Regions from separate parts of the Leucobacter luti genome, predicted to be linked through region 2. Evidence: predicted binding sites of a transcription regulator. Region 2 holds the regulator's gene; each other region holds the start of a gene.
What was found. The regulator LexA, encoded in region 2, represses DNA repair genes until DNA is damaged. The targets are predictions, from matches to a motif close to TCGAACANNTGTTCGA.
Positions count from the first base shown of each region.

Region 1: a site for LexA is predicted at 5,392-5,407, ahead of K1X41_RS06150 (phosphorylase family protein). Genes of this name have one in related genera too.
Region 3: a site for LexA is predicted at 2,124-2,139, ahead of uvrA (excinuclease ABC subunit UvrA). Genes of this name have one in related genera too.

Region 1 covers NZ_CP080492.1:1,330,586-1,340,299, reverse strand. Annotated here, with positions in the region: gene K1X41_RS06185 (isoprenyl transferase) at 1-356, shown strand, start outside; gene K1X41_RS06180 (SDR family NAD(P)-dependent oxidoreductase) at 360-1,166, shown strand; gene K1X41_RS06175 (amidohydrolase) at 1,261-2,796, shown strand; gene K1X41_RS06170 (nucleoside phosphorylase) at 2,691-3,407, shown strand; gene K1X41_RS06165 (DUF1905 domain-containing protein) at 3,631-3,960, opposite strand; gene K1X41_RS06160 (S-ribosylhomocysteine lyase) at 3,971-4,462, opposite strand; gene K1X41_RS06155 (hypothetical protein) at 4,809-5,114, opposite strand; gene K1X41_RS06150 (phosphorylase family protein) at 5,470-6,027, shown strand; partial or broken gene K1X41_RS15445 (GntR family transcriptional regulator) at 6,175-6,882, shown strand; gene K1X41_RS06135 (dipeptide ABC transporter ATP-binding protein) at 7,088-8,746, opposite strand; gene K1X41_RS06130 (ABC transporter permease) at 8,743-9,714, opposite strand, start outside.
Region 2 covers NZ_CP080492.1:852,178-861,891, reverse strand. Annotated here, with positions in the region: gene K1X41_RS15360 (hypothetical protein) at 1-289, shown strand, start outside; gene K1X41_RS03900 (methylenetetrahydrofolate reductase) at 286-1,191, shown strand; gene lipA (lipoyl synthase) at 1,200-2,207, opposite strand; gene lipB (lipoyl(octanoyl) transferase LipB) at 2,216-3,148, opposite strand; gene lexA (transcriptional repressor LexA) at 3,474-4,142, opposite strand; gene K1X41_RS03880 (LysM peptidoglycan-binding domain-containing protein) at 4,401-4,796, shown strand; gene K1X41_RS03875 (histidinol-phosphate transaminase) at 5,324-6,415, shown strand; gene K1X41_RS03870 (DsbA family protein) at 6,522-7,295, shown strand; gene K1X41_RS03865 (cytochrome c biogenesis CcdA family protein) at 7,304-8,140, shown strand; gene hisB (imidazoleglycerol-phosphate dehydratase HisB) at 8,151-8,759, shown strand; gene hisH (imidazole glycerol phosphate synthase subunit HisH) at 8,756-9,394, shown strand; gene priA (bifunctional 1-(5-phosphoribosyl)-5-((5-phosphoribosylamino)methylideneamino)imidazole-4-carboxamide isomerase/phosphoribosylanthranilate isomerase PriA) at 9,458-9,714, shown strand, end outside.
Region 3 covers NZ_CP080492.1:353,492-363,205, reverse strand. Annotated here, with positions in the region: gene uvrA (excinuclease ABC subunit UvrA) at 1-2,092, opposite strand, end outside; gene K1X41_RS01695 (siderophore-interacting protein) at 2,258-3,103, shown strand; gene K1X41_RS01690 (VOC family protein) at 3,178-3,600, shown strand; gene K1X41_RS01685 (helix-turn-helix transcriptional regulator) at 3,513-4,307, opposite strand; gene uvrB (excinuclease ABC subunit UvrB) at 4,336-6,426, opposite strand; gene K1X41_RS01675 (DUF5302 domain-containing protein) at 6,565-6,774, shown strand; gene K1X41_RS01670 (DIP1984 family protein) at 6,922-7,449, shown strand; gene K1X41_RS01665 (winged helix-turn-helix domain-containing protein) at 7,938-9,152, opposite strand; gene K1X41_RS01660 (helix-turn-helix transcriptional regulator) at 9,193-9,714, opposite strand, start outside.

The DNA.
Region 1 (9,714 bases), 480 kb from region 2:
AGCATCACACCGGCCTCCACATCAACCTCGCCGTCGGCTACGGGGGTCGCAGCGAGATCACCGCGGCCGTGCGCAGTGTGATTGCCGAGCACCAGGCGGCCGGTGGGTCTATCGATACTCTCGACGAGCGGCTGACCCCGGAGACGATCGGGGAGCACCTCTGGACGCGCGGACAAGCAGATCCTGATCTCGTGATCCGCACCTCAGGCGAGCAGCGCCTCTCCGACTTCATGATCTGGCAGTCAGCGCACTCGGAGTTCTACTTCGTTGAAGCGCTGTACCCCGACCTCCGTGAGGTCGATTTCCTGCGCGCCCTGCGCGACTATTCATTCCGCCAGAGACGACTCGGAGGCTAGAACATGGTGACGCGACAGGATCCCGCTCTCCCGGACCTCACCGGACAGCGCGTGCTCGTGACGGGTGCCTCAGGCGGCGTCGGCGGGGGCATCGCGCGGCGCTGTGCAGCCGCCGGTGCGCGGTTGGCGCTGCACTACCGAGGTTCGCCGGAACCCGTGTTCGAATTGGTTGAGGAGCTTCGGGATCGCGGGGTGACCGCGGTTGCGGTCCGTGCCGACCTCGCGCTCCCCGATGCAGCAGCTGGTCTGATTGCTGACGCGGTTGCCGCCCTGGGCGGACTTGATGGGCTCGTCAACAATGCAGGAATCCAGCCGCTCACGCCGCTCGCCGACACGTCACGCGAAGAGTGGGATGAGGTGCTCGGCACGAATCTCGGCGCCGTGTTCGAACTCTCACGTGCGGCGGCTGCGGCGATGGTGCAGGAAGACACTCCGGGCGACCGCTCCGCACGCAACCGCTGGATCACGCACATCGCCTCCATCGAAGCCAGTCGTCCGGCGCCCGCGCACGCGCACTATGCGGTCGCGAAGGCCGGTCTCGTCATGCACGCGCGCGCCGCGGCGCTCGAACTCGGCCCCGCCGGAATCCGCGTGAATACCGTATCGCCTGGCCTCGTTGATCGCCCTGGCCTTGCCGAGGCGTGGCCGGAGGGCGTGGCGAGCTGGCTCGCGCACGCACCGCTCGGCCGGCTCGCGACCGCAGAGGACATCGGCAACGCTTGCGTGCTCCTGGGATCTGACGGCGCCGCATTCATCACAGGGCAGGATCTCGCCGTTGACGGCGGCATGCTCGCCACACCCGGCTGGTAGCCCGCGCGCCGGTACAGTTGGCGAGAACAGAAGCGATACTGGGATCGACACCGAGGGGCACCTCCGGATCGGCCCGAACAGGGGAGGACCCGCGATGACCGAGAACGTCACGGTGCTGCGCGCCGAGGCCATGCTGACGCCGACAGGAGCGGTGGCTCCAGCTGAGCTGGAAATCGACGCGACAGGACGGATCAGCTACGCCGGAACCCCGCGTGCCGCCGCAGATCGACCAGCCGGCGCAAGGGTGCGCGAGCTCGTCGGCCAAGTGTTGATGCCGGGGCTCGTGAATGGCCACACGCACTCAGCGATGACGCTGCTGCGAGCGGTGTCGGATGACGAGGGCTTCATGCCGTGGCTCGCAGCGGTGCAGGCGCTCGAACAGCACCTCACCCACGACGACGTGGTGGCCGGATTGCAGCTCGCACTCGTCGAGATGATCGAAACCGGGACGACGTCGTTCGCAGATATGTACCACTGGGATGCTGAACTGATCGAGGTGGTGCGTGCCGCTGGCATGCGCGCAATGATCGCGCCAGCGTCGTTCTCAGCGGAGATCGTCGGGTTCCCCGGCGTCTCTCCTGCGAATGGGGCAGCGGTCACGGCACTCACCGAGCAGCTTGCGGAGCAGTACGCCGCGGATCCGCAGATCCGGATCGCGTTTGGCCCGCACGCCCCGTACACCTCCCCACCCGAGTTCCTGAGTGACATCACCGAGCGCGCTGTGGCGCGAGGAATCCCGATCCACACGCATATCTCGGAGTCCGCCGCCGAGGTCGCCCAGATCCAGGAGCGCTACGGTGCGACTCCCGCCGCGCATCTGGACCGTATTGGACTCTTCGCCGCGGACGTGCTCGCTGCGCACTGCGTGCACCTGACACCGAGTGAGATCGAACTCTTCGCGCGTGCCGGTGCCGCGATCAGCCACAACCCGGTCTCGAATCTGAAGCTCGGGAACGGTATCGCGCCGCTTCCCGCGTGGCAGGCCGCCGGGATCAGACTGACGCTCGGCACCGACTCAGTCGCCAGCAACAACACCCTCGATTTGTTCGAGGAGATCAAGACGGCCACGATCCTGCACCGCGGCGCCCACCAGGATGCTGCGATTGTGCGCGCGTCTGACGTGCTCGACATCGCGACCCGGCGTGGTGCCGAGGCGATTGGATTCTCTGAGACTGGGGCGCTCGAAGCAGGTATGCAGGCCGATGTGATCGCGCTCGACATCACCGGATCTGCTGCGACGCCATTCGATCCGGCAGCGCTGGTGTCCCACCTCGGCTTCGCCGCGACCGGTGCGGATGTGCGCCACGTCTTTATCGGCGGACGCCACGTGTACGCCGACGGTGCGCATCTGACACTTGACGCCCCTGCGGTCCGGCGCGCGCTGCGGCCGTCCGGATGCGCCTCGCGGCGCTGGCTGCCACGCCAGCGTAGCCGCCACGCACCCTCGTACGTTCCCACTTCCGAACCACTCCGAAAGGCCCCATCATGGCACCCGTCCGACTTCCCGCTGATTCCGAACTCCCGCTGCTGCGCACCCGCGTCTCGGATCTCGCTGACCGCGCCCTCGTGGTCGGCGATCCAGGCCGCGCTGCCCGCGTTGCTGAACTGCTTGATGATGCGCGCCAGCTGACCGCAAACCGCGAGTACCACGTCTACTCCGGGCAGTACCGCGGCGTGCCCGTCACCGTCGCATCACACGGCGTCGGAGCCGCTGGCGCGGCAGTGTGTTTCGAGGAGCTCGCGCGCGGTGGGGTGTCCCGCATCATCCGCTCGGGCACCGCGGGCGGCATCCAGCCGGAAGTGGTGGACGGCGCGATCGTGGTCGCGACGGGCGCCGTGCGCGCTGACGGCATCAGCCACCAGCTCGTGCCGACCGAGTTCCCCGCGATTGCGACGCCGGAGCTGACGATTGCGCTGCGCGCCGCCGCCGCTGAGACCGGGTTGAAGACGCACACCGGCATCGTGCTGACCGGCGACATGTTCTACCCGAGCGATGTCATCACCGGTATTGACCACGCAATGTGGCAGCGCGCAGGGATTGTCGCGGTCGAGATGGAGGCCGCTGCGCTGTTCGTGATTGCTGCGCTGCACGGAATCGAATCTGGCGCCGTATTCGCGATCGACGGCAACCCGCTGAACGCGGCCGACGAAGCAATGGACGGCTACGACCCCTATCGCGAGATCGTGACCCAGGCTGTCGACGGCGCTCTGAAGTGTGCCCTCGACGTGCTCGTCTCCTAGCGCGCGGAGCGGCTCTGCCTGCCTGCCTGCCTGCTTGCTTGCCTGCCTCGCAGCTTCCGCGCGAAGGGCCTCCTTCGCGTCTGAATCTCGGCACGAGCGCAAGACGCTGACGAGAGCCCCCGAGGTCGGGGCAGCTCCGGGGATGCGGGGCGGAGTCCGCTTCTGGAAGCGTGGCCAGGGGCCAGGGGCCAGGGGCCAGGGGCTCGTGGCCCGTGGCCAGTGACTAGAGGTCGAGAACCGTGAGGCCGATCGTGACCTCACGGCCGAGTTCGATCCCCTGGGCCTCGCGCACGGCGCGCTTGAGCGGGAGAATGTAGCCGGGCTCGGGCGTCTCCTCGTCCGAGCCCGAGGCCTCGCGTGCTGCGCTCGGGAAGATTGACGTGCGCCACCGCGTCACCCCAATCCGGGCCTCTACCCGGACCGCACCAAACCCCGCCCGCGGACGCGGGATCTCAGCGATGTCGGCCGCGAGCGGGGCTGGCAGATCTACGAAGACCCAGAGTTGAGAGCGCGCTTCCCAGCGATACGGGGTCGCCGCGAACTCGATGTCCACAGTGCGTGCGTTACGCGATCCTGGAGCGGTCGAACGCGTCAAGGCTGATCCCGCGTTCGAGCACTACCTGTGCCCACTCCTTCGCCGAGTGCAGGCTGTGGTCGCGGTAGTTGCCGCAGCTGATCGCCTCGGTGCCGGGGACATCCGCCCAGGTGACGCGGTGCGCCAGATCTTCGAGTGATGATTTGATCGCTGCGGCAACGATCTCCGTGGAGGGCTCGCCCCACGCGATCAGGTGGAACCCCGTGCGACAGCCGAACGGGGAGATGTCGATGAGGCCGTCAAAGCGTGTGCGAAGCAGCGCTGCCAACGTGTGCTCGATCGTGTGCAGTCCGGCGGTCGGGATCTCTTGCTCGTTGGGCTGCACGAGTCGGATATCAAAGTTGGAGATCGCATCGCCTTTCGGCCCGCGTTCCACTCCAATCAGGCGCACGTAGGGTGCCAGGACTTTGGTGTGATCGAGGGAGAAGCTCTCCACCTCGGCAAGTTCAACGTCGCTCATGCGGCCAGTGTACCGATGGCCGCTCGCGGGGGAAGCGGAGCGCGTCACGCGGCGACACACCTCGCGTGACCGCTCGATTGTGGGGCTGACGCTCGGCTGTGGCACACGGCTGCTCGATCACCCTGCATAGCTCGAGTTCAGGAGGGAAATTCGAGCTCGCGCAGCACGCGCTGGGCGATTCTCTCCTGCGTGAACTCGAATCTCCTGCGCGAACTCGAGGGCTGTGGGCGGAGCTGGCGCGGGGACGCCTCGGTGCGCACGAAGCCGCAGGACGCCACAACGCCGGGCAGCGCGGATCCGAAGATCCGTGCTGCCCGGCGTTGTGGTGCGGCGTCTGCCGCCGCGGTTAGGCGGCGCGTGCCAGGTCGCTGCGCGTGAGTGCGATGCGGGTCAGCTCACCGGCGGCGGCTGGCTCGACGCGCACGTCCCACCCGGAACGGGTGAGCCGCTCAAGGTCGCGGCGTGCCTCAGCGGGACGGTCGGTCTCGACGAGGTACAGGGTGCGGCCTGAAGTGCGGTACACCGAGCGGTGCTGTGCCCAGCCGGGCACACGCATCTCGGACTCGTTGCCGAGTGAGTGGTACGGCGTCCGCAGCGTTGCGCGCTGCGACTTCGCGGCGTCGCGAGTCATATGTGTTGAGTGATAAGTCATGATGTGTCCTTTCGCGCCGCACCATCATGGTGCGGAACCCGCCAAGTCTTTCTCGCGGGTGCGGGGCTCGGGAACGAGCCGGGGCTTCACTACCTCAGGAACTGTGCACGGAGTGCGTCCTGAATGACGGCGAAGCAAGATGCAAGGCCCTATGGATGACCGTGGAGCATCAGAAGCTGCGAGCTGCATATCGCGGAGTGGGAGGCATTCCATCGAGATTCGAATCCATCGAGATCTGAGGAAAATCACGCGAACTGCTTGCGAGCTTGCCTCAGTTTAGAACAAGTCTTCGAAAAACGCTAGTCTTGATCCGAATTTCATTTACGAAGCGCTCCGGCGCAGGGGAGAATCAGCCATGTCGGAGTCCACCACACTGCTCGTATTCGCCCACAGGGACGAGGCATTTGCGTTCGCAGATGTGCCCCACCTCGTCACCGGGGTCGGGAAGGTGCAGGGCGCTGTGGCGCTTGCGGCGGCCCTTGCCGAGACCCCCGTCGACCGCGTCGTCGTGCTGGGCACGGCGGGTGTCGTTGGTGACGGCCCAGACCGCTTGAGCCTCGACGAAGTAGTGCAGGTGACGCGTGTCGTGCAGCACGACTTCTCACTGCCCTCACCGGAGCTCACCCCTGCGGGCGAGGTTCTTCTGCCCGAGCGGACGGCAACGATTGCCACGGGCGACGTATTCGTGAAAGATGACGCGCAACGCGCACACATTTCGAGTCTCGGCGCCGAGCTCGTGGACATGGAGGCCTACTCCTATGCCACCGTGTGCGCCCGATTCAGTGTCGCGCTCCAGCTCTTCAAGATCCCGTCTGATTTCGCCGACAGCGCGACAACCGATGAAGAGTGGGACACGATCGTGTTCCGCAAGAGCGAGCAGCTCCGCGCGTTCTGGGATGCTCGGTTGCGCTAACGCCAGCGCTTGAGCGCTCTGCACCTCTGCGCCTGCGTGCACTCTCGCGCACATCTGGTGCGGGGTCCGGGCGCTGCCTTCCGGGCATTCACTGAGGAGGTGCCGCGCGCACGACACTTCACTTGCTATTCTGAGTTCATTGAATGAATGCTAACTATGCACAGTGAGCAGGGAGTCCGCATGAGCGAAGTTCGAAGCAACGTGAGAGGGGCTGAGGCCCCGGTCCGCGAACTGCGGTATCAGCGCGTGTATGACCTGGTGCTGCGGTTGATCGAAGAAAACGGTCTGCGTCCAGGCGACAAACTCCCCAGCACGGCAGAACTGACGAAGCTTGCCGATGTGAGCGTGATCTCGGTGCGCCGTGCGCTCGACGAACTCGATCATGACGGGGTGATCGAGCGCCACCAGGGGGTCGGCACCTTCGTAGCAGAACCGAAGCTCGTCAGCGAGCCTGGCCGGTCAGGCGCGCTCCTGGGGACCATCTCGGACGATGCACGCACGGTAGCATTCGAGACGCGTCTCGTCGGCCTCTCCGTGGGCATGCCTGGTCTGAACCACGTGCGTGCCCTGAACATTCAGGAGGGGCAGCCGGTCTGGGAAATCAGCCGAGTTCGTCTGCGCGGCGGGCGTCTGACCGTCGCAGAGCGGGCGACGATTCCGCTCAGCCTCGTCCCCGCGATCGACGAAGAACAGCTTGCCGATGGCAGTTCGCTCTATGAGTTGCTCGCGCAGCGATACGGAATCGTGGAAGCCTACGCGGAGCAAGTGTTCCAAGTTGATCGCCCCAGCCAGTGGGAGCGCGAGCAATTGGAACTCAGCCCCACAGACGTGGTCATGCGCGTCCGCGGTGTGAGTTACACCGAAGACGATGTCGCGTTCGACTCCTACCAACAGACATACCGGGCAGACGAGTACGTGTTCTATGTGCAGGGTAGGCGCAGCGACTCCCAGCTCGTGCGGCCGGGCGCTGGAGGCTCATGGGCGGTGCGGAGCCTGGGCAGCGCCCAGCCTCCGCAGCGGCGGCCGCCGAATAGTCGCGGCGGCCGCGCTCCGGGACGCGCTACGCTTCGACGGCTCGGCGGGCCGCGCGCGCTGGGTCGGGGCTCGGAATGCTGTCGATCAAGAGGCGGGTGTACGGCTCGCGTGGCCGATGCACCACGTCCTGCGGCGCCCCGGACTCAACGATTTTGCCTCCGCGCATCACGATGATCCGGTCTGCGTACTCAGCCGCCGTAGACAGGTCGTGGGTGATCATGAGGATCCCCAATCCCTGTTGCTCCTTGAGGTCGGCGAGCAGTCTCAAGACGCCGGAACGCACTGAGACGTCAAGCATGCTCACCGGCTCATCTGCGAGCAATAGTGAGGGCTGGAGGACGAGCCCTGCAGCAATTGCCACTCGCTGGCGCTGGCCGCCAGACAGCTGATGGGGATACCGGTCGATGAAGCGCTCGGGAGGCGTGAGCCCCACTGACTCGAGCGCGGACACGACCAGATCCCGCCGCTCCGCGCGGCTTCCGCCCACCCGGTGGATCAGGAGCGGCTCCTCGAGCGTATCGCCGACGGTGAATCGGACGTCGAGCGACTCGTACGGGTCTTGAAAGATCGGCTGTACGCGGCGCCGGTGCCGCTTCCGTTCTGACCTGCGAGCCCCCAACACCGGTGTTCCATCGAGGTCGATCGTGCCGCGGGCTCCCGGAATCAGGCCGAGAACGGCCTGGAGTGTCGTCGTCTTGCCGCATCCTGACTGCCCTACGAGTGCGACCAGTTCACCCCGGGAGACGGTGAACGAGACATCGTCCACAGCGTGGGTGACCGGTTTGCCCGGATAGTCGACAGACAGGTGCTCAACGCGAAGAAGTGGTGTCGCATGTGGCGCAATCGTGCCGGAGCCCGCAACCATCTCGATGTCAGGCGTTGACTCGAACAGTTCCCGGGTGTAGTCCGAGCGCGGGGCGCGATACAGCTGCTCCACCGTCCCGGTTTCCACGATCACACCGTCGCGCATCACGGCCGCACGCGAGCAGCTCTGCGCTACGACGCCGAGATCGTGGGTGACGAGAATCACCGCGAGTCCAAGTCGCTCGGAAAGATCAACGAGAAGTCGCAGAATTTGAGCCTGCACCACAACGTCAAGTGCGGTGGTGGGTTCGTCTGCGAGCAGCACCTTGGGATCGCAGGAGAGCGCCATGGCGATCACCGCACGCTGCTTCATCCCGCCAGACAGCTCGTGCGGGTACTGCCCCTCCGTACCTGCGGGGAGGCCGACGAGCTCCAGCAGTTCGAGCACCCGCGCCTGTATTTCAGGGCCACTGCGTCCGTGGAAGCGGAGCGCTTCTTCAATCTGCCAGCCGATGGTCTTCACCGGGTTGAATGCGCTCATTGCCCCTTGGAAGACCATCGCGATGTCGGTCCAGCGGTGCGGCCGGATTCCGGCGTCGCCCCCGTTCAGGATGTCGGTGCCGGCAAAGCGGACTTCGCCTGCAACTGTGGCATTTGCGGGGAGGAGACCGAGGGCTGCGAGGATGGTCGTCGTCTTCCCGCACCCGGACTCGCCGACGAGTCCGATGCGCTCGCCTGGCGCGACCGTGAGGTCGATTCCACGGACGGTTTCGATCTCGCTCCCGTCGTCGGAGCGAAACCACACATGCAGGTTCCGGATTTCAAGCGCAGGTGTGGGGACTACGTCGGAGTTCCCCAGAGAGGACGGAGTAGGGATCATGCGCGGTCTCCATTCGTGTCTGGCTGCACCGGATCGGCGCCGGGTGGCGGCGCTGGCTGGGCCGGATCGGCGCCGGGGCTCGGCGCTGCGGGCTCCGGCTCCGGGGTGCTGGCTGAGTCTTGCTCGGCGGGCCGGGCGGAGCCCGGTGTCTCCTGCGCAGCAGCGATCCGGCGCTGCGCCCGTGATCGCCGGTCGATCTCGACGGTGGAACCCAGCGGGCGCACCGCCCAGGTCCGCAGTGCGAGATGCGAGATCTTGAGGCGAGGGTTGAGCGCGTCTTCGATGGCTCGGCCCAGCAAGTAGCAGCCGAGAATCAGGAGGGCGACGGCGATTCCAGCTGGAACGATTGCCCACCACGCTCCCGTGCTGATTGCGGCTCGGCTGAATGCTCGCTCCATGATCGTGCCCCACGTGATGGCGTTCGGGTCGGAAAGCCCGAGGAACGCGAGCGCGGTCTCGTTGAAGATGGCAACGGTGATCGCCAGTACTCCGCTTGCGGCGAGAAGTGGCCCAAGCTGGGGGAGGATATGGCGCAGGATGATCCGGGTGTGGCCGCCGCCGATCGCCTCCACACGCCGGACATACACGCGTTCTCGGATCGATTTGACCTGGGATCGAACGATGCGGGCGGTCGCGGTCCACATCAACGCGCCAATCACCACGATCACGTGGTCGAGGCTCGGCCCCCAGACAGCAGCGATCACGATCATGAGCACGATCTGGGGAATCACGAGGAAGTAGTCGGTGATTCGCATGAGCACGGTGTCGACCCAGCCGCCGAAGTATCCGGACAGGATTCCCACGCTTGTGCCGATGATGAGTGCAATCGCAGCGGCGGTGAACCCGACAAACATCGAGACTCTGCCGCCCTCGAGCACCAGGGTGAGGACATCGACGCCGCCGTCGTCACAGCCCAACCAATGCTGAGTTGACGGTGGCTCAAAGACGCCGCAGGTGACCGCGCGGCT
Region 2 (9,714 bases):
CTCTCCCTACCTGATCGATGAGAAGCCGCGGCACGGGTCGCCCGACTTCGCCAGAGATGTTGCGTTTGCGAAGATCGCTGCGCGCGTGCGCGGCACTGCGCTCGCGTCGACCGAACTTGCTGGCGCTGCCGCAGCAGAGCCGCTCTCCTATGCTGGCTATGGAGCGACAGGACAAGCGGTGCCTCGCGCTGCGACGCCGCACCAGGGTCCGGCGGCTGGCTCTGTGGCTGCCGAGGATTCGGTGCCCGGATCCGGGACCGCCCCACACCCGGCAGGAGGTGCTGCATGACCTCCCCGCTGCTCACCGGCAGTGCGCCGACGCGCGCCAGATTCTCGTTCGAGGTGTTCCCTGCGCGAAGCGGTGCTGCCGCGCTCGCACTCGGCCACGCCGTGCAGCACCTCTCGGCGGCCGGCCCGGACTTCATCTCGGTAACCTATGGTGCCAACGGTTCTAACCGTGATGCTTCAGTCGACCTCCTGAAGTACCTGCGAGATCACACGGACGCGCTTCCGCTCGCGCACCTCACCACAGTGGGTGAGGATCGAGCGACTGTGCGCGCTGCGATCCACAGCATCATGGATGCCGGGGTCCACGATTTCCTCGCGCTGCGCGGGGACCCACCGCGAGGACTGACGGAGGCGGATCCCGCAGTTGCTGGATCGCTCAGCTCGCTCGAACTGGTTGAGCTCGTGGCCGAGGCCCGCGCCGAGCGCCCCGCGCTGACAAGCGTCGGACGCACTGCGGTTGCCGCGTACCCGAACGGCCACCCGCTGGCTCGATCCCGCGCGGAAGACATCGACTGGCTGATCGCGAAACAGGAAGCTGGAGCACAGTTCGCGATCACGCAATTGTTTTTCCGTGCGGAAGAGTATCTCTCGTTTGTGAGTGACGCTCAGCGCGCCGGACTCCGGATCCCCGTGTTGCCTGGTCTGATGCCCGTCTCGACGAGTGCACAGCTGCGCAAAGTGGCCGAGCTCGCGGGAAGGCAGGCGCCGGAAGAGTTGACGCGCGAGATGGAAGCTGCCGGTGGATACGCACCAGAACTCGGCGTGGAGCACACGGTCGAACTGGCGCGCCAGTTGCTCGCCGGCGGCGCCCCGTCCGTGCACCTGTACACCTTTAACCGGCACGAGCGCGTGCTTGCAGTGCTGCGTGAACTCCACCTCCTGACCCCTGATCCGGTGGGGTAGCGACAGCGCTACACGGCTTGCGGGAACTCGGTCGCTGCGCGCTCTGACAGGTGTGTGAGAGCCTCCGGCACCGGCCTGCCCTGCTTTGCCATGGTGGCAGCCCAGAGCCTGCCGGCCCGATACGACGAGCGTACGAGCGGGCCGGCGAGCACGCCGGCGAAGCCGATTGCATCGGCCTCGGCCTTCAGCTCGACGAACTCCTCGGGGCGCACCCAGCGATCGATGGGGTGGTGCAACTGTGACGGGCGAAGATACTGGGTGAGCGTAAGGATGTCGCACCCTGCGTCGTGGAGCTCCTGCATAGTGTCAGTAATCTCGGCCCTGGTCTCGCCCATGCCCAGGATCAGGTTTGACTTGGTGACCATGCCGGCTGCATGGGCGAGGCTGATCACCCCGAGCGAGCGTTCGTAGCGAAAGCCGGGCCGGATCCGCTTGAAGATTCGTGGCACCGTTTCGATGTTGTGCGCGAACACCTGCGGTGCGGCATCGAACACCTGCTCCAGATCCTCGGGCCGTCCGCCGAGGTCATCCGCAAGCACTTCGACTCCCGAGCCTGGATTGAGCGCGTGGATCTGCCGGATTGTCTCGGCATAGAGCCAGGCACCCGTGTCTGGGAGATCGTCGCGCGTGACGCCCGTGATTGTGGCGTAGCGGAGCCCCATGGTGCGCACAGACTCGGCGACACGGCGTGGCTCGTCACGATCAAGTGCGAGCGGCTTTCCTGAGCTGATCATGCAGAAATCGCAGCGGCGCGTACAGATCGAGCCGCCGATGAGGAAGGTGGCTTCGCGATCCTCCCAGCACTCCGAGATATTCGGGCAGCCAGCCTCCTGGCACACGGTGTGGAGCCCGCCCGCTTGCACGAGCGATCGCACCTCCTGATACTCCGGCCCAAATCGTGCACGAGTCTTGATCCAGGGTGGCTTCCGTTCGATCGGCGTCTCTGCGTTGCGGGCTTCGATCCGGAGCAGTTTGCGCCCCTCGGGTTCTGGCCGAGTGCCCGTTGAGGGCAGCATTTGGGCGCTCACGCCACCACCTCCAGAAGTGTCGTGGCGAGTCGTGCCTGCAGAATCGGGGCGGCCTCAGCGGGAGAGATCGTGCGGCCGGCGAGCGCGCTGAGCGAGGTCACCCCGGCGTCCGAAATGCCGCAAGGCACGAACGAATCGAACGGGGTGAGGTCATTGCTGCAGTTGAGAGCGATGCCGTGAGTGACGATTCCGTCGGCTGTATGCAGGCCGATCTGAGCGAACTTGGCGGGCGCGTGTGGCAGGTGGCGGGAATCGCTCGCGCTCTGGGGCGGGTGCGCTGGGCTTTGAGCGTGCGCTGGGCGTTGCGTGTGCCCCGGGTCTTCAGCGTGCGCTCCGTCTCGGCCGTGCGCTCCGTCCCGGGCGTGCGCTGGGTTCTGGGCGTGCGCTGAGTTCTGGGCGGCTCCAGGGTGCGGGGCGTCGGGCTGGTCCGAGGCGACAGGGGGAGCCGGGGGTGCTGAGGGTGCTGAGCTGTCTTGAGCTGCCGCCCAGACGCCGGATCTGCCTGGGACGCGGAAGCCGGAGACTCCGAACTGCGCCGCGACGTCAATGAGGACCCCCTCAAGTGCCCGCACGAAGTCGACAACGCCGACTCGATCCGCGAGCCGAATCACCGGGTACACGACGAGCTGGCCGGGCCCGTGCCAGGTGACCTTGCCGCCGCGATTCACCGCTACGACCGGGGTGCCGTCTGTTGGATACTCCTCGGGGAGAGAGCGGCGTCCGGCAGTGTAGACCGGAGGATGCTCGAGGAGGAACACGGTGCCTCGGTCCGCTCCACTGCGGACGCGGTCCGCAGCCTCGCGCTGGAGCGAGAGCCCGTGTTCGTAGTCGATGAACTGCGGCGCGAGGCCTGCAATGTCGAATCTTGGCGAGGCAACACGGGGGCGCTGCGCGGGTGAAGCAGCCATGAGGAGATGGGGGGAGCTCATGCCGTCATCTTAAATAGACTCGGTGCAACAAAGCAAATTGGGTGCGTGTGAGGTGCTTGTCGATGATGTGGGAGGGGGCCGAGTTCGCGCAGGAAATTCGAGTTCTTTCGGCCCGAATTCGACAAAAGGATCCTGCGTGAGGTCGAATCTCCTGCGCGAACTCCACTTCGTTTGCGCATGGCGGTCGATGCTCGGGCTCCGCCAGGTGCTCAGGTTGCGCCAGGGGTGTGGTGTGGAAAGGCGGTTGGCGCGTGAGCGCGCACAGCACTCTGGCCCCGGACGGTGGTGTCCGGGGCCAGAGTGCTGTAGAGGAGCGTGCTGGGTTCTATTTCACCGAGCGGAAGACAGCCACGACGCGACCGAGTACCTCGGCGTGGTCGCCGAGGATTGGTTCAAATGCGCTGTTGCGGGGAAGGAGCCAGGTATGGCCGTCACGGCGCCGGAATACCTTGACAGTAGCCTCGCCGTCCAGCATCGCCGCAACGATGTCGCCGTTTTCTGCTTCGCGCTGCTGTCGAACGACCACAAAGTCGTCGTGGCAGATTGCCGCGTCGATCATGGACTCGCCCACGACCTTGAGCATGAAGAGCTGGCCGTCACCAACGAGCTGGCGGGGAAGTGGGACAACTTCTTCAACTTGCTGATCTGCCGTAATGGGGACACCCGCCGCGATTTGGCCAACGAGCGGCACAAAGGCGGTCTCCTGTGGCTGGTGCGCACCAGCATCGGCAATCGCACTGCTTGTGGAGGCGAGCTCAACCAGGATCTCGAGTGCGCGCGGCCGATTCGGGTCGCGACGAATGTATCCGCCGAGTTCCAGCCGGCTGAGCTGGTGGGTGACGCTCGAGAGTGACGACAGGCCAACGGCATCGCCAATTTCGCGCATGCTTGGCGGGTACCCGCGAGATTCAACTGAGCGCCCGATGAACTCGAGAATTGCCTGCTGCTTCTCGGTCAGTGGCTTCATGGAGTTCGGCGTGGCTGCATCGCTCATCGCTGTCCTTTCCGCCTCGGGAGGCCTGGTGTGGGGCTGGGGTCAGCGAATGTCAGTGGTACCTGATTCAGTGATCGCGTTGCTCGAAACCCTAGTCGCAACGTTCGAACGCCGGCAAACATGTGTTCGAGTGTCGCGGAAAAGATCGAAACATAGATTCGAACTCGCGGTTGCGGTTTCGATCTATCGAAGATATATTCGAAACAGATGTTCGCACGGATCTGGTATTCGCGAGCGTCACGAAGAAAGGAAGTCACCATGAGTGCCGTAGCGATTCAGGCAGTACAGCCGATTGAGTCCCGCACCCGGCTGCGCCTGACCCGGCGTGGTCGCGTCGTCTTGGGTGCCCTCGCCACAGTCTTCACCGCTGGAGTCCTCGCCTTTGTGGCAACCCTCGGTGCGCCGCAGGCGCTCGCAAGCGATGCACAGGGCGGGGGGCAGCAGTTCCACTACGTCGTGGTTCAGCCGGGCGCTTCGCTCTGGTCAGTCGCCACTGAGCTCGATGCGGGCGCGGACCCGCGCGACCTCGTTGCGGAGATCGTGCAGTTGAACCAGCTCGACGGTTCCGGTGTCGAAGCGGGTCAGCCCCTTGCGGTGCCGCTGCGCTTCTCGGATAGCCCGGCCGTGGTGTCTGCGGCAGACCTCGGCCTGTGAGAAGCTCTCTCTTCTGAGCTGGGCTGCGCGACTTGCGCAATAGGACTCGCTGAACGCGAGTGTCGTCCTGAACATGAGTGTCGGAATCGTCTTGAATATGAGTGTCGGAGTCGTCGGAGCCGAAGAACTCGATTGTTCCTTTCCCTCTCCCGTTCACCCGAGCCTGTGGCTTGAGTCTTCGCCCCCGCGCATGCAGCCTAAGCTTTCGCCCCCCCCCCGAGCCTGCGGCTTGAGCCTTCGCCCTGAATAGCGAGCTCAGATCTTGAAGCCAGCGGCTTCAGCCGCCCGATGCTGGCGCATCACGCCCGCCTCGCACCTCTCGGCTCTCCACCCTCATCTGTTGGCCCGTGACTGCCGGCTTACGGCTCTCGGCTCTCAGCTCACGGCCTGTAGTGCACGGCTCGCAGCTCACGGCCTGTAGTGCGCGGCTCGCAGCTCGCAGCTCGCAGCTCGCAGCTCGGAGCGTGTGACTGTCAGACTCAGGCCCCGGCCTGTCAGTGGGGGACTGCCTCCCATAGACTGGAGGGGTGACCAGCTTGAGCGACCTCCCACTCCGCGCAAACCTTGTCGGGAAGCAGCCGTACGGTGCCCCGCAAGATATGGTGCCCGTCAGCCTCAACGTCAACGAGAACACGCATCCGATCCCCGACGAAGTCGTCGCGGACATCGTCGCGTCTCTCGCTACTGCGGTCCGGAGCGTCAACCGCTACCCAGATCGCGAGTTTGATGAACTCCGGGCAGCGCTCGCCGGCTACCTCGGCCACGGGCTCACCCCAGCGCAACTCTGGGCTGCGAACGGCTCCAACGAGGTGCTGCAGCAGATCCTGCAGGCCTTCGGCGGGCCAGGCCGATCGCTCCTCAGTTTCACGCCCACCTACTCGATGTACCCCCTGCTCGCCTCCGGCACAGATACCACCTGGATCGACGTTCCGCGCCCAAGTGACTACGCGCTCACCCCCGAGCTCGTGGTGGCGGCGCTGGCAGAGCACCAGCCGGACATCGTGATCCTCTGTGGACCAAACAACCCCACCGGCACGCCTCTCGACCGCGAGGTCATTCTCGCGGCGTATGACGCGTTCGACGGCATCCTCATCGTCGACGAGGCATACCAAGAATTCGACACAGAACACGAGAGCGCGGTGACCCTCCTGCCCGGGCGGCATCGCCTCCTCGTGTCTCGCACGATGAGCAAGGCCTTCGCCTTCGCCGGTGTTCGGCTCGGCTATTTGGCTGCCGATCCCGCGGTCATCGACGCGCTGCGTCTCGTCCGACTTCCGTACCACCTCTCCGCGCTCACCCAGGCGGCTGCCACTGCCGCGCTCCGCCACGCAGACGCGATGCTTCGTGCGGTCGCGGATATTCGGATGCAGCGAGACCGCCTCGGCGCAGCGCTCACGGAACTGGGGTACGCAGTGCACCCCTCGGGCGCGAACTTCCTGCTCGTCGGTGGCTTCGCCGATCCAGCGGCCACCTTCGCGGCGCTCCGGGCGGAAGGCATCTTGATCCGCAACCTCAGCATCGACGGTCATCTCCGGATCACCGCGGGCACCGCAGCTGAAACCGACGCCGTGATTGCTGCGATTGCGGCGCTCGGGGCCGGCGGTGCCAGAAACGCTTGAGCACCGTCGCGCCTGCGGCCGCCAAACGTAGCTGCGCACCCGTCGGGCTCCGCATTCTGTGAACCAGCGGAGAGGCCGCGCCAGGGCCCCAGCTAGCCTGGGAGGTATGCCTCACGCCCCGGAGACTCTGCCCCGCCACGAACTCGAGCGCTCACTGCGGCGCTCCCGCACACTCAACGTCGTCCTTGCCGCCCTCGCAGTCGCGGGCCTGGTCTTCGGCGGTGTGCAGCTCGTGCGCGGGGACGCGAACGGCACGAAGGATGCCACCACTGCGGCCGGCGAAGCACGCCCACAGAGCGGTGACGGCAGCACCGGCACTCCCGCTGCAACGGTTGAGCGCCGCATCGACGGCGACACGATGGCGCTCGGCGCGCTCGACGCTCCCGTGGTGCTGAGCGAGTGGACCGACTTCCGTTGCCCCTTCTGCGCCGTGTACTCGCGTGACACCCTCCCAGTGCTCATCGAGGAGTACGTCGAGACCGGCAAGGTTCGGCTCGAAATCCATGACGTTGCCTACTTCGGCGAGGAATCCACTCGTGCGGCGGCCGCAGCGCGCGCCGCCGGGGAACAGGGCCACTACTTCGAATTCCTGAAGGCCGTCTACGATGCGGCCCCCGAGAGCGGGCACCCCGAGCTCACTCCGGACGAACTGCGTGCATTCGCGAAGACCGCTGGCGTCCCTGACCTCGCGCTCTTTGCCACCGACATGGAACGCGCTGATCTCCGCGCGGCCGTCGAGCAGAGCACTACGCAGGCCCAGCAGCTTGGAGTGAGCGGCGTGCCATTCTTCGTGGCGGACGGCAAAGCTATGAGCGGCGCGCAGCCGGTCGAGGCCTTCCGCACGATGCTCGACGAGGCCTTGGCCGCGGCCAAGCAGTAAGCCCCACTGTGAGCCTCAGTCTCCTCGGCGCCTTCCTCGGCGGAGTCCTCACTCTGCTGAGCCCCTGCTCGGTGATGCTGCTCCCGGCATTCTTCGCCTACGCCTTCTCCAGCCCCGGCGCGCTGCTTGCCCGCACGGGGGTCTTCTTCCTCGGCCTTGCCACCGCACTCGTGCCGCTTGGCCTGCTCGCTGGGACGCTCGGTGCATGGGTGAACCAGAACCGCTTCACTCTTGTCACCGTCGCTTCAGTGCTCGTGATCCTGCTCGGAGCCGCCATGCTGCTCGGGATCCGCCTGCCTGGCGTGATCCAGCAGCGCGGCGCCGAGAGCGCCTCGATCGCGTCTGTCTTTGCGCTCGGCACGGTGTACGGACTTGCGGGCGTCTGTGCCGGCCCCATGCTTGGAGCCGCTCTTGCATTCGCCGCGTTCGGTGGCAACGCACTCCTGGGTGGGCTGATCCTGCTCGTGTTTGCCGCTGGAATGACGGTGCCGCTCCTGCTGCTCGCCCTCCTCTGGGAACGGCTGCCTGCCGTGCGGAAGCTCGTGCGCCCCCGCGAGCTCGTGATCGGGCGGTGGCGCAACACCTGGACCAATATCGTCGGTGGCATCATCACGGTCGGCATCGGCGTGCTGCTCCTCGTCACTCAGGGCACCACATCGCTCGGTGGGGTGCTCGGCGCGACGGATCAGGCCAGGCTTGAGGCGGGCGTCATGCAATTCGCCAACGGAGTTCCCGACTGGGCCGTCGCTGTGCTCTTTGTTGCATTGGCTGGCACCTGGCTGACGGTATTCTTCGCACGCAGGGGCCGCGCACGTAGAGCGCAGGCGCTCGCCGAACTTGGCTAGACTGGGCCGCATGACTGCAGCCACACGCACCGTCTCACTCGAGCGTTCCACGAGCGAGTCGCAGATCAGCCTGAGCCTCGACCTCGACGGGACCGGCGCCTCTGACATCCAGACTGGCGTCCCGTTCTTCGACCATATGCTCACCGCATTCGCGCGGCACTCGCTGACCGACCTCACCGTGCGTGCGCAGGGCGATATTGAGATCGATGTGCACCACACCGTCGAGGACACGGGGATCTTGCTCGGCCAGGCGCTGCTTGAGGCGCTCGGAGACAAGCGGGGCATCTCGCGCTACGGTGACGCGCTCGTGCCTCTCGACGAGGCGCTGGCTCAGGCTGTTGTCGACATTTCGGGACGTCCGTACCTCGTGCACTCCGGCGAGCCCGCAGGCTTCGAGTTTCACCTCATCGGCGGTCACTTCACCGGCTCGATGGTGCGCCACTTTTTCGAGGCGCTGACGCTGAACGCGCGCCTCACCGTGCACCTGAAACTGATTGAGGGACGGGACCCGCACCACATCGCCGAGGCGGAGTTCAAAGCGTTCGCGAGGGCGTTTCGGCAGGCGAAGGCACTCGACCCGCTGGTCACCGGTGTGCCCTCCACCAAGGGCGCACTGTGACCGCAGCCGCCCCACGGGTCGCCGTCCTCGACTACGGTTCGGGCAACGTCCACTCGGCTGTCAAAGCGCTGGCTGCGGCGGGTGCCGAGGTCGAACTCACGAGGGATCCACGTGCAGTCCAGGCCGCTGATGGCCTGCTGGTACCTGGCGTCGGCGCGTTCGACGCCGTCATGCAGCAGTTGCGCGACGTCCGGGGTGATGAACTCATTGACCGCCGGCTCGCTGGCGGCCGCGCGGTGCTCGGCATCTGCGTCGGCCTGCAGGTGATGTTTGCGCGCGGAGTCGAGCGCGGTGTCGAGACCGAAGGGCTCGATCAGTGGCCAGGCACCGTGCGGGAGCTCGACGCCCCCGTGCTGCCGCACATGGGCTGGAACACCGTCACAGCGCCGGAAGATTCCCGCCTCTTCGCTGGCGTCGCGGACGAACGCTTCTACTTCGTGCACTCGAACGCGGCCACGGAGTGGACGATTGAGGGCCGCACCCCCTCGACGCGTCCGCGCGTAACCTGGGCAGAGCACGGCGAACGCTTTGTCGCGGCAGTGGAAAATGGCCCGCTCAGTGCGACCCAGTTCCACCCGGAGAAGTCGGGCGAGGCCGGGATTCAGTTGTTGCGCAACTGGATCGCCACGTTCTGACCCCCTGCGCACCACGATTTCACCAGACCCACACTTTTCACACGCACGAGGAGCACACCACACATGAGCGAGTTCGCTGAGGGCCCGAAACTGCAACTGCTGCCGGCGATCGACATGGTCGACGGGAAAGCCGTGCGGCTCACGCAGGGCGAAGCAGGAACCGAGACGAACTATGGCAGTCCGGTGGACGCCGCCATGGACTGGATCGACCAGGGTGCGGAGTGGATCCATCTCGTCGACCTCGACGCGGCCTTCGGGCGCGGCAGCAACGTTGCTGTGGCGCGCAAGATCGTGAAGCGCGCTGGCAATGCCATCGACAT
Region 3 (9,714 bases), 500 kb from region 2:
CAGTGACGCGGGTGTGCTTCCCTGGCACGAGCCGCGCACCGTTGAGCTGGTTGGCGAGCACACGGTAGAGAATGTCGTTCACGAGCGTCGACTTCCCTGAGCCGGAGACTCCTGTGACCGCAGTCATGATCCCGAGCGGGAACACGGCGTCGACGTTCTGCAGGTTGTTGGAGCGCGCGCCGACCACCTTGAGCTCCCGTTTGCGGTCGCGTTTGCGGCGCTTCTTCGGTGTCTCGATACTCCGCCTTCCAGCAAGGTAGTCACCGGTGATGGACTCCGTGTTCGAGATCAGGTCGGCATACAGTCCGGAGTGCACCACGGTGCCACCCTCGACGCCAGCACCGGGCCCGATATCAACGATCCAGTCAGCGGCCTCGATGGTCTCCTCATCGTGCTCAACCACGATGAGGGTGTTGCCGAGATCTCGCAACTTGATCAGCGTCTCGATCAGACGACGATTGTCGCGCTGATGCAGTCCGATCGATGGCTCATCGAGCACGTAGAGCACCCCGGTGAGCCCGGATCCGATCTGCGTTGCGAGCCGGATGCGCTGCGCTTCGCCGCCCGATAGCGTGCCCGCTGCACGTGCCAGTGTGAGGTATCCGAGGCCCACCTCGATCAAGAAATCGAAGCGGAGCCGGATTTCACGCAGCACCTGAGCCGCGATCTTTGCCTCCCGCTCGGTGAGTGACACCTCATCGAAGAAGCGCTTGGCGTTGAGGAGGCTGAACTCCCCCACGGCCGCGATAGATTCTGAATTGACGGTGACCGCGAGCACTTCGGGCTTGAGCCGCTGGCCCTGGCATGCGTGGCACGGCACTTCGCGAAGGAACTCGGACCAGCGATCGCGCTTCGTGTCGGACTCGGCCTCGGCGTACTGCCGCTCGATGAAGGGAATGACGCCTTCAAAACCAGACGAGTACTTGACCTCTCGACCGAATCGGTTCTTCCACCTGACGTTGACCTTGAAGTTGTTGCCGTAGAGCACGGCCTCGCGCACGTCTTCCCCCAGTTTGCTCCAGGGGGTCTTCAGGGAGAAATTCAGGTCGTCTGACAGGCCGATGAGCAGTTTCTCGTAGTACTGGTAGAGGCTCTTGCCCTGGCTGGTCCACGGAATGATGACACCCTCTGAAATCGAGAGCTGCGGATCACCCAGCACCAGATCCTCGTCAACGGACATGCTCGTGCCGAGGCCAGAGCACGTGGGGCAGGCGCCAAACGGTGCGTTGAAGGAGAAGGTGCGCGGCTCAATCTCCGTGAGCTGCACAGGGTGTTGATTTGGGCACGAGAGGTGCTCGGAAAAGAGCTGAGTGCGATCATCAGCCTTCTCGTCGCGATCGACAAAGTCAACGGTGACGAGGCCACCGGAGAGCCGCAAAGCGGTCTCCAGCGAGTCGGTGAGACGGCCGAGGACGTCTGGCCCCGCAACGAGCCGGTCGATGACCACGGAGATGTCGTGCTTGATCTGCTTCTTGAGCTTGGGGGGATCCGAGAGCTGGATCAGTTCACCGTCGACGTGCGCGCGTGAGTATCCGCTCGCAGCAAGCTCCTGGAAGAGGTCGACGAACTCGCCCTTCTTCTTGCTCACGACCGGCGCGAGGACTTGGAACCGGGTGCGCTCTTCGAGCTCCATGAGCTGATCTGCAATCTGCTGCACGGTCTGAGACGCAATCCGTTCGCCGCAGATCGCACAGTGGGGCACACCGATGCGGGCCCAGAGCAGGCGCATGTAATCATAGATCTCAGTGATTGTGCCAACGGTCGAGCGCGGGTTGCGGTTCGTCGACTTCTGGTCGATCGACACTGCTGGGCTCAGTCCCTCGATGAAGTCGACGTCTGGGCGATCGACCTGTCCCAGGAACTGGCGCGCGTAGGCACTCAGTGACTCAACGTAGCGGCGCTGTCCCTCGGCAAAGATGGTGTCGAACGCAAGACTCGACTTGCCGCTCCCGGACAGGCCGGTGAAGACGACCATGGAGTCTCGCGGGATCGCCAGATCGACGTTGCGCAAGTTGTGCACCCGCGCTCCCTGCACGCTGATGTGTGCGTGTGCGGCGGAGGAACGGATCGGGGTGGGGCTGTTCGTGGTCACCAGACCATCTTATGGCCCGCAAGCTGAATATTCGAACGTATCTACGAATATTTGGTGTTGATTCACTCCGCACGAGCCGCGGCCGGCAAGTGGGTGGCTAGCGGGTCGCCCAGCTTTGTGTCAGGCTGGCAGCAGTCGTAATTCGTCTGATGATTGAGGTTTGTGATGCCCGCACCGCAGGGAGCCGGCTCTGGCCGTCCTGTTCGCCCCGTTCGCCCACAGATCGTGCTCGAGGTGCGAGAACGCATTCAGCTGAGCCCCCACCTTGTTCGCATCGTCGCTGGCGGCCCCGGCTTCGCGGCGCTCGAAGCCACTCCGCACACCGACGCCTATAGCAAGATGCTGTTCACCCCGCCGGGGTCTCAGTTGACGCCACCCTACGATCTGGACGCGCTGCGCGCTGCGCTGCCACCCGAGCAGTTGCCGTCCACTCGCACCTACACGGTGCGGCGGATCGACACGGTGAGAAGTGAGCTGTGGATCGAATTCGTGACGCACGGATCCGACGGAATCGCGGGTCCCTGGGCGGAGCGCGCCGAAATCGGTGACTCCGTGGTGCTGCGCGGAATTGGCGGAGGTTATGCTCCCGATCCCACAGCAGACTGGCACCTGCTCGCCGGCGATGAATCCGCACTCCCCGCGATTGCGTCGGCGCTTGAGGCGATGCCCAGTGATGCTCGCGGGGTGGCGTTGATCGAGGTCGGGAGCGAGACGGACCGGCTTGAGCTGCGGGTTCCTGATGGTGTTGAACTGCGCTGGCTGTTCCGTGGCGCCGATGAGGCTGGCACATCCTCTGTGCTCGTGGATGCGGTCCGGGGTGCAGAATGGGGGCCCGGCCGTGCGCAGGTGTTCGTGCACGGTGAGCGCGGTGCGATGAAACTGCTGCGGCCTTACTTCACCGAAGAGCGCGGAATCGAGCGAGCGCAGCTTTCGCTCTCTCCGTACTGGGCATACGGTCGGCGTGAAGATGCGTTCCAGGCCGAGAAGCGCGAACCTGTCGGTCAGATCTAACGGTGTCGTGAGGCGCCGTGGATCTGTCCGAAACGTTCAAGCGGATGCGGTAACTGGCGTCGTACGCTACGTACATGACACTCGCATTTAACTTCATTGGTATCGCCACGAACGATCTCGGCGCATCGCTGAGCTTCTATCGCCAGCTCGGGCTGGACATCCCGACGGGGCTCGACGACGCTCCGCACGTTGAGGTTGCCCTCGGCGGTGGCGTGACACTTGCTTGGGATCCCGTCTCCACGATCCAGGGCTTCAAGCCTGGGTTTGAACTCCCACGGGGTGAAGGGCGGATCGGCTTTGCCGTTGAAGCGGAATCGCCAGCGGACGTGGATCGAACGTACGCCGCGATCGTCGCCAAGAATCCCCAGGCGGCTCACACTGCTCCGTGGGATGCGCCGTGGGGACAGCGCTATTCCACAGTGCTGGATCCGGACGGCAATTCCATCGATGTATACGCGGCTCTGCCAGCAGCGGCGGAAGCAGCGGCAGCAAACTGAGCGGGTGTCGTCCCGACGAGCACGCGAAACTCTCGTGTGAGATGTGACTGATCGCTGTAGCCGGCCAGACGAGCTGCAGCGATCGGGTTCAGATGGGACCGCAGGAACTGCTGGCTGCGCTCGGCGCGGAGCACCCGGCGCAGTGCGGTGTACCCATATCCAAAGTGGTCGAGCATGCGGCGTTGCAGCTGGCGCTCAGAGTACCCGAGATGCTGTGCGGCGGCGTATTTCGGGGCGCCCGAGCTGGCCAAGTGGCGCACCTCGATCGTCCACGGCGCGGCGGCCCGAGCGAAGCCGGAGTCGGCGGACGCGCGGATCAGTGGGACGAAGTCCTGGAACGTCGTGAGAGCTTCTGGTCGTCCAGGCTGCATCAGGTCTGCGTCGCGCAGTCGGCGTAAGAGTGCGGCGGCCCGGTGTGCAACCGGCTTCGGGACGACTTCGGACGCGCACAGCTGCTGATCGCGGAGTGGGGCTGGGTTGGTGCGCAGTGCGAGGCCGGCAGCCCCCGGAGCGAAGCGGAGGCCAACGGTGTCCCCGTGGACGCTGCCGTGTCCCGTGAGCGCTCTCGTGGAGGGACCGGCAATAATCAATTCGTCATCTCGCAGAATCACGTCTGCGCTGCCGTCCGCCGGGATCACGGTGGGCGCTCCCCCGGCGCTGGAGCGCCACAGCACTCCCAGCTCGGGGATGCCCCATTCGCGGTACATCGGTCACTCTTCCGAGATTTTGTTTCGGCTAGAGATGTCCGGCTGCTTCCATGCTGCGGAGCTCCCGCTTCATCTCGGTGAGCTCGTCTCGTAGCCGTGCCGCGAGTTCGAACTTGAGCTCTTCCGCTGCGGCGAGCATCTGTTCGGTGAGCTCGGCGATGATCTCCTCGAGCTTCGCCGACCCCTCCTCCGCGATCGCACCGGCGCGTGCGGCTGCCTTGCCCTTGGTCTTCTGCGGGCTGGCTCCTTTTCGCTGGGAGTGCGCTCCGCTGCGGGACAAGATGTCCTCGGTGTCCGCCGCCTCGCGCGAGAGCATCGCGGTGATGTCTCCGATCTTCTTCCGAAGCGGCTGCGGATCGATGCCGTGCTCGGTGTTGTAGGCGACCTGGATCTCGCGGCGACGAGTCGTCTCGTCGATCGCCTCGCGCATCGAGCGCGTGATCTTGTCTGCGTACATGTGTACCTGGCCAGAGACGTTTCGCGCAGCACGTCCGATGGTCTGAATCAACGAGGTACTTGACCGCAAGAAGCCCTCTTTGTCTGCGTCGAGGATCGCGACGAGCGAAACCTCTGGCAAATCCAGACCCTCGCGCAGGAGATTGATGCCGATCAGTACGTCGTAGACACCAGCGCGCAGTTCCGTAAGCAGCTCAACGCGGCGCAGGGTATCGACATCAGAGTGCAGATAGCGCACGCGCACGCCGGCCTCTTCCATGAAGGTCGTCAGCTGCTCTGCCATTTTCTTCGTGAGCGTGGTGACCAGGACACGTTCGTTCCGCTCGGCACGAACACGAACCTCTTCGAGCAAATCGTCGATCTGCCCCTCGCTGGGTTTCACGATGATCTCGGGATCGACCAGGCCGGTGGGGCGAATGATCTGTTCCACCACGCCGTCAGCCTGCGCCATCTCGTATTTGCCTGGAGTGGCAGAAAGGTACACCACCTGGCCCACTCGATCTTTGAACTCCCCAAACTTCAACGGCCGGTTGTCGAGCGCACTTGGGAGTCGGAAGCCGTGATCCACGAGCGTACGTTTGCGTGACGAGTCGCCCTCAAACATCGCGCCGATCTGCGGCACCGTCACGTGCGATTCGTCGATGACGACGAGGAAGTCATCAGGAAAGTAGTCCAGGAGACAGTGCGGAGCTTCGCCAGGCACGCGACCGTCCATATGCATCGAGTAGTTCTCGATCCCTGAGCAGAAGCCAATCTGCTCCATCATTTCGAGGTCGAACGTGGTGCGCATGCGGAGACGCTGTTCTTCAACGAGCTTGTTCTGGCTCTTCAGCTCTTTCGTGCGGGTTTCGAGCTCGGCAGAAATCTGCGTCATTGCACGATTCATCACCTCACGGCTCGCAACATAGTGCGATCCCGGGAAGACCGACACGGCATCAACTTGCTGAACCACGTCCCCGGTGACCGGGTGGAGATAGTAGAGCGCTTCGATCTCATCACCGAAGAACTCGATTCGGATCGCCAATTCCTCATACATCGGAATGATCTCGACGGTGTCACCGCGCACGCGGAAGTTGCCACGGACAAATTCGATGTCGTTCCGCTGATACTGCATATCCACAAAACGCCGCAGCAGCACGTCTCGGTCGAGCCGATCTCCCACGATGAGCGGCACCATAGCCTCGTAGTACTCCTCGGGCTTTCCGAGGCCGTAGATGCACGACACTGTCGACACCACAATGACGTCGCGACGGCTCAACAAGGAGTTCGTGGTCGAGTGTCGCAACCGCTCGACCTCAGCATTGACCGACGAGTCTTTCTCGATGAACGTGTCAGTTTGCGGAACATACGCCTCAGGCTGGTAGTAGTCGTAGTAACTCACAAAATACTCGACCGCGTTGTTCGGAAACATCTCGCGAAACTCGCTTGCAAGCTGCGCCGCAAGGGTCTTGTTGTGCGCCAGCACGAGTGTGGGCCGTTGCACCTGTTCGACCAACCACGCTGTGGTTGCGGACTTGCCAGTGCCCGTGGCACCCAAGAGCACAATGTCGGTTTCACCGGCGTTGATGCGGTCCGTCAGCTGCGCGATTGCAGCCGGCTGATCGCCGCTGGGCTCGTACCCAATGACAACTTCAAACGGGCGCACACTACGGGTGGGTTCCATGATTCTCAGTGTAGCTTTGACCTCTGACATTGGGCCTGGGACCCGTGCTTCACGGGTACTGCGCACAGCGCCTAGCGTAGACTCGGGGCGGTTCCTCGACTTTCGGGGAGATGCGCCGAGCCAGAAACGAGGCACAGAATGTCACAGGATCACTCAGCAGAGCAGGCTGACCAAGAATCAACTGAGACTCCGGCGGAGGACATGCGGGCGAAGTTCCGCGAAGCCCTTGCCAAGAAAAACGCCAGGAACCAGGGTGGCCGCGCCAATCTGGACGGGAAGAGTGCCGTCCGCGGCAGCTCATCCGGTCCGGTTCAGCAGCGCGAATTCCGTCGGAAGAGCGGCGGCTAATTCACGCGGCCCGCTCCGCTTTGAGCACTAGCAGAGACGCCGGGGGCTGCACACAGCGCCAGGGCAGGTGAGACCACGTGCCGGCCTTCGCGATCGTGCTACTCTGGCGTCTCCTCCACCACAATCGTCACGAGAGTGAGGTGCCGGGTGAAACTGGCAGAAGCACTGGCGCTGCGCGCTGATACTCAGAAGCGGATCGCCCAGCTGCGCGTCCGGATTGCTGCGAATGCGCGGTTCCAGGAGGGTGATGAGCCCGCGGAGAACGCCACCACACTGCTTGCAGAAGTTGAGTTGGCCGTGGATGAGCTTGAACAGCTCGTGCGAGGGATCAATGCGACGAACTCGGTGATCGAACTCGAACTCGCTCCGAGGCCTGCACGTGGCACCGGAGGGCGCCGCCGGGAGGTGGGAGCCGCGGGTGGACAGACTGGCACCATGACAGATGCGCTTGCACGTCGCGACACCCTCCGACTGCGGCATGCGATCATCGTGGAGAGCGCTGCGGCCGCCCAGGATTCCGGCGTGTATCGCCAGATGCGCTCTGAGCTGCGCGAGATTTCTGCGCTCTCCGTGGGCGAATTGCACGCACAAGCCACTTCTCTGGCGCAGGAGCTTCGGGAACTCGACTCGCGGATCCAACAGGCGAACTGGTCGCACGATCTGATCGATCACTAGCGCGCCACCCAGACAACTTCACACAGGCGGAGTCGGTACCGGCTCGACCAGCGGGCACACCCCGCGCCAGACGGGTAAATCTGGCTCTTGTAGGGTGGCGGGCAACCCACGCAATGCACAGTGCAGCCCAGCACTGCGTACACGTCACTGCCCACCGCGCACAGTGCATTACCGCGTGCCGGGGTCGGATCGGGAGGGCGGGAACGGGGACACTCCGCCTGTGTGTAGGGGAAAGTTCTTGGACGGACCGGCTGAGGGTTCGGGCGACCGGGTGACTGGGCGCCGGGGTGACAGGGCGCTGGAGCGGCTGTGCAGCTGAGTGTCGGGTCCCTTGGGTCCCGGAGTGCCTGGGCGCCGGAGTACCCGGAGGGCGGGCAGGACGTGAGCGGCCGTTTCCTGAGCTGCATCCCCGACTTGTCTCGAGCCTGCGCTGGATGCGGCTGAAGCGGGAGCGGGGCTGCCTGAGCAGATCGGCTCCGATCATTCGCTCACTTAGAGCTTGACGCCTCGATACGGCCGGGAAGCGGAAGGTTTCCAACGCCCGAGACCGATACCTCCTCCAGCCCTTGCCATGCCGCAGCTTGGGCGAGAAGGGCGGTGGCTGCCTCGACGGTCCGCGACGGGGCCCGATCTTCCTGCCAGGCCGCCTGCACGAGAAGCCGCTTGCCCGCGCGATCAGCTTCCAGGTCGATCCGCCCCACGAGTGATCCGCCCACCATGAGCGGGAGACAGTAGTAGCCGAACTTGCGCTGTTCTCGCGGGGTGTAGATCTCAATGCGGTAGTGGAAGTTGAACATTCGTTCTGCGCGCGGCCGGAACCACACCACCGGATCGAACGGCGTGAGCAGCGCGTCAGGGGCGAGCCGGGAAGGCAGCTTTGCGTCGCGATGCAACCACGCCTGTTCAGGAGCCCCAGACCCCCGATTCCAGCCGGCGACCTGCACTGGGAGGAGTTCGCCAGTTTCTTCGAGAGCGGCGACAGCCACCCGGGCTTCCGAGGGTTTCAGCCGGTGGTAGTCTGCGAAGTCGGCTAAAGTCCCCACTCCGAGTGACCGCGCTGCCCGCGCAATGAGCGCCCGCTGCGCCTCAAGACGCGGTGGGATGTCGAGCGCCGCAGCGGGAAGCGCGTGCGCGGCGAGGGCGTAGCGTCGCTGGAAACCCTCGCGCCCCACCGAGACGACCTCTCCCTGCGCGAATAACAGCTCGACCGCGTGCTTCGTGTCGCTCCAGTCCCACCACGGTCCCCGGTTGCCACGCGGCCCCTCTTCGAGTTCGCGTACGAACAGTGCGCGCCCCTCACTGAGTTGATCCCGGACGCGCGCAATGGACGCGGCGAGGGAATCAGCTCGGCCAGTCCTCGCGTTGCGGGCAGCGAAATCCGCCATGCGCCAGGAGAAGAGCGCGCGATCGTATACCGGGATAAACGCGGCCTCATGTGCCCAGTACTCGGTGTATTCCCCGCTGTGCCAGAGCTGTCGATCGAGTGCAATGTCTGAGTAAGGTCCGTGCCGCGAGAACACCGGCAGATAGTGGCTGCGCGCGAAGACATTCACCGAGTCGATCTGGAGCACGTGGAGCTTCTCCAGCGCCGGGTCGAACGGCCGCCGCTGCCGCAACCGGGCAGTGTTCGCAAAACCCTGTGCTGCGAGCGCAATACGGCGCGCTTCCGCGGGGCTGAGAGTGTCGGGGGTGCGCGAGGTCATTCTTCCACGCTAGCGGCAGCCTCCGACATTGCATCGGAGTCTAGGCGCTGCGTTCCCCAAGGGAGGGGGCCGCTCCCCCGGGTGCGAGCGGCACGTACATCACGACGTGCAACTCGGCCGCGTCTGATGGGACGAGGCGGTGATGTTCGAACACGAGTTCGCCAGCATCTGGATGCACGAAGATACGTCGTCGCGAACGGAAGCGGTCGATGGTGTGCTCAGCCCATTGTGCGCGGAAGTCTGCGCTGTGCTCGCTCAGTGCAGCCACGACTGCCCGGTGCCGCTCTGAGCTGAGACGCACGCCAGATTCCGCTCGGAACTCGGCAAGGAAATTTCGGCTGTCACGCTCCCAGTTCGGAAGGATTTCGCGCAGTCGCGGATCCGTATAGACAAGGTGGAGCAAGTTGCGCTCGTGCTGAGGGGTCACGGCGATGGATCCATACAGCCACTCGTACCCCGCGTTCCAGCCCACGATGGTCCAGTCGCTCGCCAAGATGAAGGCCGGGAAGTCGAGCGCATCGATCATGCGCAGCAGCTGCGCAGACGCCTGGTCCGGGAGTGT